DNA from 3 places in the Pantoea sp. CFCC18179 genome. Region 1 is predicted to be linked to each of the others. Evidence: predicted binding sites of a transcription regulator. Region 1 holds the regulator's gene; each other region holds the start of a gene.
The links. The regulator CRP, encoded in region 1, controls carbon source genes, mostly activating them, when cyclic AMP is high. The targets are predictions, from matches to a motif close to ATGTGANNNNNNTCACAT.

Region 1 (4,258 bases):
CTGACGAACATAATGGTCATCAGAATCCAGTAAGGTTTGGGGATGTTGAAGAACAGCGCCAGCGCGCTGCCAAACATCAACATCACGGCGAAACGACCGGCGGTACGTAACGCCGATGATTTGAAGGAAAGATAGCTGCGCAGCGCTGGCAGCAGCGGCAAGCGGCGTTGGCGATCGGCCATTAAGTCACGCGTGTAGAGCGGCTTTTGGGTACGCAGCACGCGAGCGATGCGGCTGAAGTGGTACAGACAGAAGTTGCCGACCGGATTATCCGGATGCTGGCGGGCGATTTTCTCCAGCGCACCCAGCTGCTTCTCCATGTGAAAGCGATCCGGCAACTGGTGATAAAGAATGGCATCGGCGAGCACCCGCAGCCGCGCTGAGATGATTTTGGCGTTCCAGCGAATCACCGCTTCGGCGTGACTCTGCTCAACCAGTTTCTGCACTTCTTCCGGCTGGTGCAGGCTAACTGAGATGTGTTCCTGCAAATCCAGCGCCACCTGGAAGGCGCGCGTCAGACGTTTGTGGCTGTTATCGCGGCTGGCCGACAGCATGTGCATCTGCTGATAACAGACGGTAATCAGATCAACCGCCTTTTGTTGACGTGCCAGCAGCGGCGGCAGCGCTTTTTCCGGATCGGTTAACTGCGTCAGCAAGGTGTATTTGGCATCGCAATAATCCGCCAGCTCGCGATACAGCAAACTGAGCGATTCGCGCATCGGCTGCTCTTTCCACAGCCAAAACCAGAACCAGTTGAACAAGCCGTACCACAATGTGCCGCCAATATAGAGCAGCGGCGGCACCCAAATCGGCATGCGTCCTACCAGGCTTAGCGAAAAGATGGCGGCAATCAAGGTGGCTGGCAGTAAGCGGCCATGCAGCGGGCTGATTTCACCGGTGACGCCAATCAGTAGCGGCAACACCAATAAAATCAGCGGCAACGGCACGTGATAATCGGTGAGGTACGGAATCAGGAAACTGCCGGTGGCGAACAGCGAACCACCCACAATCAAGCGTTTGAAGAAGCGTTTGTGCGGCGTATCTAACCCCGCCATGTTGCAGCAGGCCGGCACTAAAGAGAACAACAGCCCTTTTTGCAGATCGCCAAACAGCCAACCGAGAGCCACAGGCAGGCACAGCACCAGCGTTTGCCGCAGCGCATAGTTAACTTCAGGATGATAGATGATTCGGCGCCACATCAGCTCATCGCAAATAGAAACGGCGCGATGTTGCCATCACGCCGTGGGTGAGAAGGAATTAGCGGGTGCCGTAAACGACGATGGTTTTACCGTGTGCGGAGATCAGATTCTGATCTTCCAGCATTTTCAGGATACGACCCACGGTTTCGCGTGAGCAGCCCACGATCTGACCAATCTCCTGACGGGTGATTTTAATCTGCATTCCGTCTGGGTGAGTCATCGCATCTGGCTGTTTAGCCAGATTAAGCAGCGTTTGCGCGATACGTCCGGTCACATCGAGGAAGGCAAGGTTGCCCACTTTTTCAGATGTCACTTGCAGACGACGCGCCATTTGCGACGACAGTCGCATTAAAATATCCGGGTTTACCTGAATCAGCTGACGGAATTTTTTGTATGAAATTTCAGCCACTTCGCAGGCAGACTTCGCACGTACCCAAGCACTGCGTTCCTGGCCTTCTTCGAAAAGACCGAGTTCGCCGATGAAATCTCCCTGATTAAGGTAGGAGAGAATCATCTCTTTGCCTTCTTCATCTTTAATCAGTACCGCTACGGAACCTTTCACGATGTAGTACAGCGTTTCCGCTTTCTCACCCTGATGGATGAGCGTGCTTTTTGACGGATATTTGTGAATATGGCAATGGGACAGGAACCATTCGAGTGTAGGGTCTGTTTGCGGTTTGCCGAGAACCATTCGCTATTATCCTCTGTTGTAATCGTGCCCAAAAATACAGGGGGCATTTTTCCCTGTCAGGCGGTTTAATCGTCGAGCGTTTCCTAATGAAGGAAAATTTATTCCGGGGTGACTCTTAAGCTACGCTTTTGATTCTTCCCGCCTTCGTCGGTTAGGACGAAAATATTTTCAGCACTGTTTGTAGCACAGCTTTTGCGAGCTGTCTTGTGTTGTCTCGCTTCAGCAGAAGGGGGATTTCTCTGGATTGCCGTTTGTCATGTGAAAGCGTACTCTGACGGCAAAACCGCCGCTTCAGGAGAAAGAATAATGCAGGCACGAGTGAAATGGGTGGAAGGGCTTACCTTTCTCGGAGAATCCTCATCCGGCCATCAGGTATTAATGGACGGTAATTCCGGTGATAAAGCGCCAAGTCCAATGGAGATGGTGTTGATGGCAGCCGGCGGCTGTAGCGCGATTGACGTGGTGTCGATTCTGCAAAAAGGGCGTAGCGATGTCGCCGATTGCGAAGTGAAACTCACCTCTGAACGTCGTGAAGAAGCGCCACGTATTTTTACGCACATTAACCTGCATTTTATTGTCAGCGGCAAAGCGTTGAGCGATAAAGCGGTGGCGCGCGCAGTTGATCTGTCAGCGGAAAAATATTGTTCGGTGGCTATTATGCTGGGCAAAGGCGTTGAAATCACCCACAGCTATGAAGTGATTGAGCTTTAGCTCGATTGTAGCGGCGCGATTTATCGCGTTCAGTTGATGGTAAAAGGTCAACATAACGCAATAAATTGCGCCGCTACATAATCACTGCACTCACTCAATTCGCTTGCCTTCAATCAGGCGCTGCACCAGCGGCAACATAATCAACTCCATCGCCAGGCCCATTTTTCCGCCCGGCACCACCAAAGTGTTGATGTGGGAGATAAACGATCCCTGAATCATCGCCAGCAGATAAGGGAACGCAATCCCTTCCAATCCACGGAAATGAATCACCACAAAGCTTTCGTCGAGCGACGGAATTTCACGCGCGGCAAACGGGTTTGAGGTATCCACCGTTGGCACACGCTGGAAGTTGATGTGAGTACGCGAGAATTGCGGCGTGATGAAGTTGATGTAATCCTCCATCGAACGCACCACTGAATCCATCACCGCTTCCCGCGAATGTCCACGTTCGCTGGTGTCGCGCACCAGCTTTTGAATCCACTCAAGGTTAACAATTGGCACCACGCCAACAAGTAGATCTACATGTTCCGCCACGTTGTGTGGCTGCGTCACCACGCCGCCGTGCAAACCTTCATAAAACAGCACATCGGTGTTTTCCGGCAGCGGTTGCCACGGCGTAAAGGTGCCCGGCACCTGATTCCACGGTACGGCTTCATCGTAGGTGTGCAAATACTTGCGCGATTCGCCCAGTCCAGTTTGGCCGTAATGCTTGAACGTCTGCTCCAGCAAACCAAAGTCATTGGCTTCCGGGCCGAAATAACTGATGTGGCGCCCGAGATCGCGCGCTTTGCGGATCGCCATGTCCATTTCTGGACGCGTATAGCGATGGAAACTGTCGCCTTCCACTTCCGCGGCATGCAGATTTAACTGCTGGAAAATCTTACGGAAGGCAAGGCTGGTGGTGGTGGTTCCGGCACCGCTGGAACCGGTAACCGCAATAATTGGATGCCTGGCTGACATAACAGAGCTCCCTGTGAAGTCCGGCGATGAGCATTGTTACCACGAATTGCCGCGCGGCGCATTAGCCGCGAAATTCACTCTTCGGCATGATATTGATGGATTCGTGCAGCTCCGACCATACCAGCACTACCTCGCCGCGCTCAAGTTGGCGGCGCACATCGGCGACTTTCTGTGACAGGCTGCGTTCCTGTTCGCCGTAATCTGTGCCTTCACGCAGCACGAAGGTTTCAATCAGGTTTTCCAGCGTTTCCGCTTCAAGCTGCTGCCAGGGAATAATCACAATTACACATCCAAATAGGTAGAGAGCCAATCCGGCACGCGTTGTTCCAGCCACATTTGCGGTTTCAGCAACGTGCCGCCAACAAAGCCGACGTGGCCACCTTGCTGGGTCAGTTGATATTGCGTTGAGGCTGACAATTGATGCGGCTGCGGAATCACGGCGTCGGTCATAAAGGGATCGTCCTGCGCATGGATGAGCAGCAACGGTTTACGTACGCCGGTTAAAAACGGCATGGCGCTGGCACGTTGATAATAGTCGTTGGCATCGACGAAACCGTGCGCGCGGGCGGTAACCGCATCATCAAATTCACGTAAACGACGAAACGCACGCAGTTGATCGAGATCGACCGGTAAGGTACCGGGCCAGGCCTGCAACTTGCGCGTGGCGTTCTTTTTCAACTGCGTGAGCAAATAGTAT
Region 2 (4,258 bases), on a different contig from region 1:
TTTCAGAGAATTCCGTGCCTACGCGAGAATCGGTAGGAACTGGGATGCCGTGCTCGTCACGCAACTTTTTCGCTGCTTCAACGAAGTCTGGCTCAAACAGTGATTTGCCAACGTTGTTGTCGATTGCCACGAAGGTGTTAGCGATACCGCCACCGACGATTACGGTGTCAGCGATCTTAACCAGCGACTGCAACACATCGAACTTGGTAGAAACTTTAGAACCACCCACCACAGCAACCAGCGGACGCTCTGGGTTGCTCATCACTTTACCCAGCGCTTCCAGCTCAGCTGACAACAGCGGGCCAGCACAAGCGATTGGCGCGAACTTGCCAACACCGTGGGTAGAAGCCTGCGCGCGGTGTGCGGTGCCGAATGCATCCATCACGAATACATCGCACAGTGCGGCATAATCCTTTGCCAGACCTTCTTCGTCTTTTTTCTCGCCTTTGTTAAAGCGCACGTTTTCCAGCACAACCAGTTCACCCGCATTGACTTCAACACCTTTGAGGTAATCTTTTGCCAGGGTAACGTTGGTGCCGTTCAGCTTGTCTTTCAGGTAGTTAACAACTGGCAGCAGGGAGAACTCTTCATTGTATTCACCTTCGGTCGGACGACCCAGGTGAGAGGTAACCATCACTTTCGCGCCCTGTTTCAACGCCGCTTCGATGGTTGGCAGAGAAGCACGGATACGTGCATCTGACGTCACTTTCCCTTCTTTTACTGGCACGTTGAGATCGGCACGGATCAGAACGCGTTTACCAGCAAGATCCAGATCGGTCATCTTAATTACAGACATGGTGAACCCTCTCGTTGATTCTCATAAGTTTTGCCAGACGCAGTCCGCGTCTTACCTGAAACCACTTGCGGCCATTGCTAACGTGGTGTCGATCATGCGGTTAGCAAAGCCCCATTCGTTGTCACACCAAACCAGTGTTTTGATCAGGTGATGACCGCTGACCCGCGTTTGCGTGCCATCAACAATGGCACTGTGCGGATCATGGTTAAAATCTACTGAGACTAAAGGTAATTCCGTATAGTCAACTATACCACGAAACGCCCCTTCTGACGCGTTTTGCAGCAAGGCGTTGACCTCACAAGCCTTCACCGCTTCACGCACCGAGACGCTCAAATCAATGGCTGTCACGTTAATGGTGGGCACGCGCACCGCAATGGCTTCAAAGCGATCGTTAAATTTCGGAAAAATACGAGTAATGCCCGCGGCAAGACGCGTATCTACCGGAATGATCGATTGGCTGGCGGCACGTGTGCGGCGCAGATCGCTGTGATAGGCATCGATCACCTGCTGATCGTGCATCGCCGAGTGAATCGTGGTCACAGTGCCCGATTCAATGCCAAAGGCGTCATCCAACAGCTTGATCACCGGAATAATGCAGTTGGTGGTACAGGATGCGTTGGAGACGATGCGGTCAGTTTGTTTAAGAGCTTGTTCGTTCACGCCGAACACCACAGTGGCATCCAAATCGTTGCCGCCCGGATGCGAGAACAACACTTTTTTCGCGCCTGCCTGCAAATGGGCTTCGCCATCTGCACGGCTGCCATACACACCGGTGCAATCCAGCACGATATCGACATTCAATTCACGCCACGGCAGCACATCGATTTCCGCCTGATGCAAAATGCGGATGGTGTCATCGCCGACAAACAGTTGATCGCGCTCCTGGCGCACATCAAACGCAAATCGACCGTGGCTGGTATCGTACTTCAGCAAATGCGCCATACCGGCGGCGTCGGCCAATTCGTTAATCGCCACCACCGTAATTTCAGCCCGGCGACCGGTTTCATACAGCGCACGCAGCACGTTACGCCCGATACGACCAAAACCATTTATTGCTACGCGAACGGTCATTTCTACCTTCAACAACACCCGAAAAAACGTGCCGATTAGCCTGAGCGTTTCGCGCCATTTTGTACAGGGAATTATTGCCGTTCGGAACGCGTTCGCTATGCGATTAAAATCCTAACTGAAACGGTTCAGCTAGAGTAATGCATGGGAGGAATAACAGGAATGATTGCGATCAAATCCGGTGCGGAATATTGGATCTACGTCACAAATTTTCGCTAAATGGATTATTACTTCAGGAATAATTGAACCGTTTCAGGTTATAGAAAAGGCGACCTACGCGGCCGCCTTTGTGTTGCAGAGTCGCCATTGCTGGCGACCGCAAATTACAGAATCGATTTCGCGGTTTTCACCACGTTCTCAACGGTGAAGCCAAACTCTTTGAACAGCTGATCCGCTGGAGCAGACTCACCGAAGGTGGTCATGCCGACGATCGCGCCATTCAGGCCGGTGTATTTGAACCAGTAATCGGCGATACCGGCTTCGATCGCTACGCGCGCCGCCACTGCTTTCGGCAGCACGGATTCACGATAGGCAGCATCCTGCTTATCAAACGCATCGGTCGAAGGCATAGACACCACGCGCACTTTACGGCCTTCGCCGGTCAGTTGCTCGTAAGCGGCTACAGCCAGCTCGACTTCTGAACCGGTAGCGATCAGGATCAGCTCCGGCGTGCCGTTGCTGTCTTTCAGCACGTAACCGCCGCGCGCCACGTTTGCCAGCTGCTCAGCCGTACGATCCTGCTGCGCCAGGTTCTGACGCGAGAAGATCAGCGCCGATGGGCCGTCAACACGCTCGATGGCGTATTTCCACGCCACCGCCGATTCAACCTGGTCGCACGGACGCCACAGGCTCATGTTTGGCGTTACGCGCAGGCTGGCCATCTGCTCAACCGGCTGGTGCGTCGGGCCATCTTCGCCCAGACCAATCGAGTCGTGGGTGTAAACCATCACCTGACGGATTTTCATCAGCGCAGCCATACGCGCCGCGTTACGTGCGTATTCCACGAACATCAGGAAGGTGGCGGTATACGGCAGGAAGCCGCCGTGCAGCGCGATACCGTTGGCAATCGCGGTCATACCGAATTCGCGCACGCCGTAATGAATGTAGTTACCGGCCGCATCTTCGTTGATTGGCTTAGAGCCCGACCACATGGTGAGGTTGCTTGGCGCGAGGTCAGCGGAGCCGCCCAGATATTCCGGCAGGATTTTGCCGAAGGCTTCGATGGCGTTCTGCGAGGCTTTGCGGCTGGCGATTTTCGCCGGATTGGCCTGCAACTGCTCAATGAATTTCTGCGATTCGGTGGCCCAGTTAGCGGGCAGCTCGTTGTTGACGCGACGCTTGAACTCAGCTGCCAGTTCCGGATGGGCAGCGGCGTAGGCAGCGAATTTCTTATCCCACGCGGACTCTTTCGCCTGGCCCGCTTCTTTGGCATCCCACTGCGCATAGATGTCAGACGGGATTTCAAACGGACCGTGGTTCCAGCCCAGTTGCTTGCGGGTCAACGCGATTTCATCGGCACCCAGCGGTGCGCCGTGCGAATCGTGGGTACCGGCTTTGTTTGGTGAACCGAAACCAATCACGGTTTTGCACATCAGCAGTGAAGGCTTGTCGGAAACCGCTTTGGCTTCTTCGACGGCTTTCTTAATCGCGTCGGCATCGTGACCGTCCACGCCGCGCACCACGTGCCAGCCGTAGGCTTCGAAGCGTTTTGCGGTGTCGTCGGTGAACCAGCCATCCACGTGACCGTCGATAGAGATGCCGTTGTCATCATAGAAAGCCACCAGTTTGCCCAGCTTCAGGGTACCGGCGATGGAGCAGACTTCGTGTGAGATGCCTTCCATCATGCAGCCGTCGCCCATGAACACGTAGGTGTTGTGGTCTACGATTTCATGGTCTGGACGGTTGAACTGCGCCGCCAGCGTGCGTTCAGCAATCGCAAAGCCTACCGCGTTAGCGATGCCCTGACCGAGCGGGCCGGTGGTGGTTTCGACGCCTGCGGTGTAGCCGTATTCTGGATGGCCTGGAGTTTTAGAGTGCAGCTGACGGAAGTTCTGCAGCTCGCTCATTGGCAGGTCGTAGCCAGTGAGGTGCAGCAAGCTATAAATCAGCATTGAGCCGTGACCGTTCGACAGCACGAAGCGGTCACGATCTGCCCACAGCGGGTTAGTAGGGTTATGGTTCAGGAAGTCACGCCACAGCACTTCGGCGATGTCCGCCATGCCCATTGGGGCACCCGGATGTCCCGAATTGGCTTTCTGTACTGCATCCATACTTAACGCGCGAATGGCGTTGGCAAGCTCTTTACGAGAGGGCATCTTCTACTCCAGGTCGGATTAATGCTCCGCCACGCTTAACTTATTGTAATTAATCAGTTATAAGGCGAAGCGAGAAAAA
Region 3 (4,258 bases), on a different contig from region 1:
GAACAAGATTTCGCTGCTGCGTTATCACATCAGCGGTCCGCTGGATAAGCCGGAAATCAATGAAGTGCTGCGCAAACCGCGCGAAGACAAAAAGAAGTGAATTTGACGCCGTCGGGTAATTGCCGCAGGCTATGACTATCCGAGCACATAATGAGTGAGAAACGATGACTCTGAATCTGGTAAGTGAGCAGTTGCTAACTGCGAACAACATTAATCAGCAGGACCTTTATTCCCTGTTAGGGCAGCTTTCAGAACGTCGTCTGGATTATGCCGATCTCTATTTCCAGTCCAGTTTCCACGAATCCTGGGTGCTGGAAGACAAAATTATCAAAGATGGTTCCTACCATATTGATCAAGGTGTTGGCGTCCGCGCGGTGAGTGGCGAGAAAACCGGTTTTGCTTACGCTGATCAGATCTCCCTGAATGCGCTGCGCCAGTCGTCTGAAGCGGCGCGCAGCATCGTGCGTGAGCAAGGCAACGGCAAAGCGCATACCTTATCGGCGGTATTGAACCGTTCGTTGTATGCGCCGGTCAATCCGCTGGATAGCCTGACGCGTGAAGACAAAATTGCCTTACTGCATCGTGTCGATAAAGTGGCGCGTGCCGCGGATCCTCGTGTGCAGGAAGTGAATGCCAGCCTGAGCGGCGTGTATGAGCAAGTGCTGGTAGCGGCAACCGATGGCACCTTGGCGGCCGATATTCGTCCGCTGGTGCGTCTCTCCATCAGCGTGCAGGTTGAAGACCAAGGCAAGCGCGAACGCGGCTCAAGCGGCGGCGGCGCGCGTACCGGCTATGAATTCTTCCTCGCCGACGAAAGTGGCGATGTGCGTGCCGATGCGTGGGCGCGTGAAGCGGTGCGCATGGCGCTGGTTAACCTTTCTGCGGTCGCTGCGCCAGCGGGCATGCTGCCGGTGGTGTTAGGCGCGGGCTGGCCGGGCGTGCTGCTGCACGAAGCGGTTGGACATGGTCTGGAAGGCGACTTCAACCGTCGCGCGACTTCAGTATTCAGCGGCAAAATGGGCCAGTTAGTGGCATCCGAGCTGTGTACCGTTGTCGATGACGGCACCATTGAAGGCCTGCGCGGTTCGTTAGCGGTCGATGATGAAGGTGTTCCGGGCCAATATAACATGCTGATTGAAAACGGTGTGCTGAAAGGTTACATGCAGGATAAGTTGAATGCGCGCCTGATGGGCGTTCCGCCAACCGGTAACGGTCGCCGTGAATCCTACGCGCACCTGCCAATGCCGCGCATGACCAACACTTATATGCTGGCGGGCAAATCAACGCCGCAAGAGATTATCGAAAGCGTTGAGTACGGCATTTACGCGCCGAACTTTGGTGGCGGCCAGGTGGATATCACTTCCGGCAAGTTCGTTTTCTCAACCTCAGAAGCCTATCTGATCGAGAACGGCAAAGTGACCAAACCGGTAAAAGGCGCGACGCTGATTGGTTCCGGCATTGAAGCGATGCAGCAAATCTCGATGGTCGGCAACGATCTGGCGCTGGATAAAGGCGTCGGCGTGTGCGGTAAAGAAGGCCAAAGCGTGCCGGTTGGCGTCGGTCAGCCCACGCTGAAGCTGGATAAAATCACCGTGGGCGGTACTGCTTAATCTTCAATTTCAGGTCGCCATCGTTGGCGACCTGCTTCAACTCTTGCGGTGCTGCTGATATTGCCGCGCCACCTGCTTGAAATATTCCGTCAGATAATCGATACATACCTGCACTTTTAACGGCAACTTGTCCTTCTCGGTATACAGCGCATACACCGGACGCGGCTCGGAATGGTATTGCGGGAATAAAATATCGATCTCTCCGCTGCTGATCTCATCAATTACCCACATCAGCGGCACATAAGCGATGCCACAACCGGCTTTCAGCCAGCGAATCAGCGTTTGCGAATCATTGGTCACGAAGCGACCTTGCGGCGTGAGTCGCGTGACTAAACCTTCTGGCGCCACCAATTCAAAGGTGTTATCCGGACGTACGCTGTATTCCAGCCACGAAAAATTATCGATTTCGCCAGGTTTCTCCGGCGTACCATGTTGTGCCAGATAGCTTTTGGCGGCGCACACCACCATCGGCATCGCGCCGAGCCGCCGCGAGAACAGATTCGAATCCTGCAACGCACCGACGCGCACCACCAAATCCAGACCGTTGGCGATCAAATCCGGTGCCGGAATGCCGGTGACCAAATTCACGCTTAAACCGGGGTATTCACGTAACATCTCGCTGGTCATCGCCGATAAGACGTTTTGCGCCATGGTGGATGAGCAGCCGATGCGCAGAATGCCAATCGGCGTGTTATTAAAGGCGTAAAGCTGTTCATGCACCTGCGACGCTTCCGCCAGCATGCGGCGGCAGCCCTGAAAGTAGATTTTTCCCGCTTCGGTCAGGCCAATGCTGCGGGTGCTGCGATTGAGCAATTTGACCTGTAATTCATCTTCCAGTTTGGCGACAATCTGGCTGATAGAAGAAACGCTGAGCTGAAGCTGGCGCGCCGCGGCGGTAAATGAACCCAATTCAACCACTTTGGCGAAAATGGACATGCTTTTAAGTCGATCCATTGTTTACTCTGACTAAAAAGTGATTTAGCTCACAATATGTAGAAAACGTATAGTCAAGCGCGTTACTATACGCGTCGCTGGGTCTCTTCACTGCACCTGAACATGGCTGTGTTAACCCGATGATACGCTATGATTAGCTCAACGCGGCCTGAATGTTGCCATCAGTTTACCCGTCTTCCCCTGATCGTAAACCCAACATGCTGCAACGCATGTGGGCAGGTATCGGTGCAATCCGGCAAGGTCGAACTAAGGATCCGAAATGAGTGTGCTTCCGGTATTTGTCGTATTCGGGCTGAGTTTTCCGCCCATCTTCGTTGAACTATTAGTTTCGCTGGCGCTGTTCTGGCTAGTGAAGCGCGTGCTGACGCCTAGCGGGATCTACGATCTGGTTTGGCATCCCGCACTGTTTAACACTGCGCTGTATTGCTGTGTGTTTTATCTTGTATCCCGTTTATTCGTCTGAGGTTTTTAAGTGAAAGCGCTAATAAGAAAAATCGCGCGATACGCGATTACGCTCCTGCTGGTTGTCATCGCCATCGTGATCATCTTCCGCGCGTGGGTGTTTTACACCGAATCACCGTGGACGCGTGATGCCAAATTCTCCGCTGATGTCGTCGCCATCTCGCCTGACGTCACCGGCATCATTACTGACGTGCCGGTGCACGATAATCAACTGGTGAAAAAAGGCGACACGCTGTTTGTGGTCGATCGTCCGCGCTATCAAAAAGCGTTGGATGAAGCCCAAGCCGATGTCGAATATTACCAGGCGTTGGTGAGCGAAAAACGCCGTGAAGCCACGCGCCGCAATCAGTTGGGCACCAGCGCGATGTCGCGTGAAGCCATTGAGCAATCCAACAACGATCTGCAAACCAGCGAGCATCAGCTGGCGAAGTCCGTTGCAACGCGCGATCTGGCTGTGATCGATCTCGATCGCACCACCATCAAAGCGCCTTCCGACGGCTGGGTGACCAACCTCAACGTTTATCAGGGTGAATTCATTACGCGCGGTTCCGTGGCGGTGGCGCTGGTGCAGCAACATTCGTTCTACGTGCTGGCGTATATGGAAGAGACCAAGCTGGATGGCGTACGTCCGGGCTTCCGCGCGCAAATCACGCCGCTGGGTAGCAACGTGGTGTTGCGCGGCACCGTCGATAGCATCGCGGCGGGTGTCACCAACAGCAGCAGCACCAGCGACAGCAAAGGCATGGCGACAATCGACTCGAATCTGGAGTGGGTGCGTCTGGCGCAGCGTGTGCCGGTGCGTATTCGCCTCGACGATCAACCGGGCAACCGCTTCCCGGCGGGTACCACCGCGACGGTGGTGATCACCGGTGCGCAAGATCGCGAAACCAAAGTCTCGCCAATGGCGCAGTTTTTTAATCGCCTGCGTGAGTTTGGTTAAGCGAGGGCGATATGATTGAGTTTTTGCGTTTCCCGGTGAAGCTCACCTTCGCGCTGGTTGCGGCGTTGATGATTGGCTTTCACTTCAATCTGGAAACGCCGCGTTGGGCGGTCATGACCGCGGGCATTGTCGCCGGCGGTACCGCTTTTGCTGCGGGGGGCGATCCCTATTCTGGCGCACTGCGCTATCGCGGCATCCTGCGCATCATTGGTACCTTTATTGGTTGTATCGCTGCGCTCACCATCATGATTGCCACAGTGCGCGCGCCCGTCGTGATGCTGCTGCTATGCTG

Region 2: the regulator CRP is predicted to act here: its motif matches at 2,055-2,072, upstream of epd (erythrose-4-phosphate dehydrogenase).
Region 3: the regulator CRP is predicted to act here: its motif matches at 2,582-2,599, upstream of aaeR (HTH-type transcriptional activator AaeR).

The regions. Positions count from the first base shown of each region.
Region 1 is NZ_JBNBPM010000019.1:65,886-70,143, forward strand. It holds gene ACPUC7_RS22725 (YccS/YhfK family putative transporter) at 1-1,199, opposite strand, end outside; gene crp (cAMP-activated global transcriptional regulator CRP) at 1,258-1,890, opposite strand; gene ACPUC7_RS22735 (OsmC family protein) at 2,197-2,601, shown strand; gene ACPUC7_RS22740 (phosphoribulokinase) at 2,692-3,561, opposite strand; gene ACPUC7_RS22745 (YheU family protein) at 3,623-3,841, opposite strand; gene ACPUC7_RS22750 (hydrolase) at 3,844-4,258, opposite strand, start outside.
Region 2 is NZ_JBNBPM010000002.1:459,185-463,442, reverse strand. It holds gene pgk (phosphoglycerate kinase) at 1-796, opposite strand, end outside; gene epd (erythrose-4-phosphate dehydrogenase) at 848-1,867, opposite strand; gene tkt (transketolase) at 2,188-4,179, opposite strand.
Region 3 is NZ_JBNBPM010000002.1:25,705-29,962, forward strand. It holds gene yhdP (AsmA2 domain-containing protein YhdP) at 1-100, shown strand, start outside; gene tldD (metalloprotease TldD) at 165-1,610, shown strand; gene aaeR (HTH-type transcriptional activator AaeR) at 1,647-2,564, opposite strand; gene aaeX (p-hydroxybenzoic acid efflux pump operon protein AaeX) at 2,824-3,027, shown strand; gene aaeA (p-hydroxybenzoic acid efflux pump subunit AaeA) at 3,037-3,966, shown strand; gene aaeB (p-hydroxybenzoic acid efflux pump subunit AaeB) at 3,978-4,258, shown strand, end outside.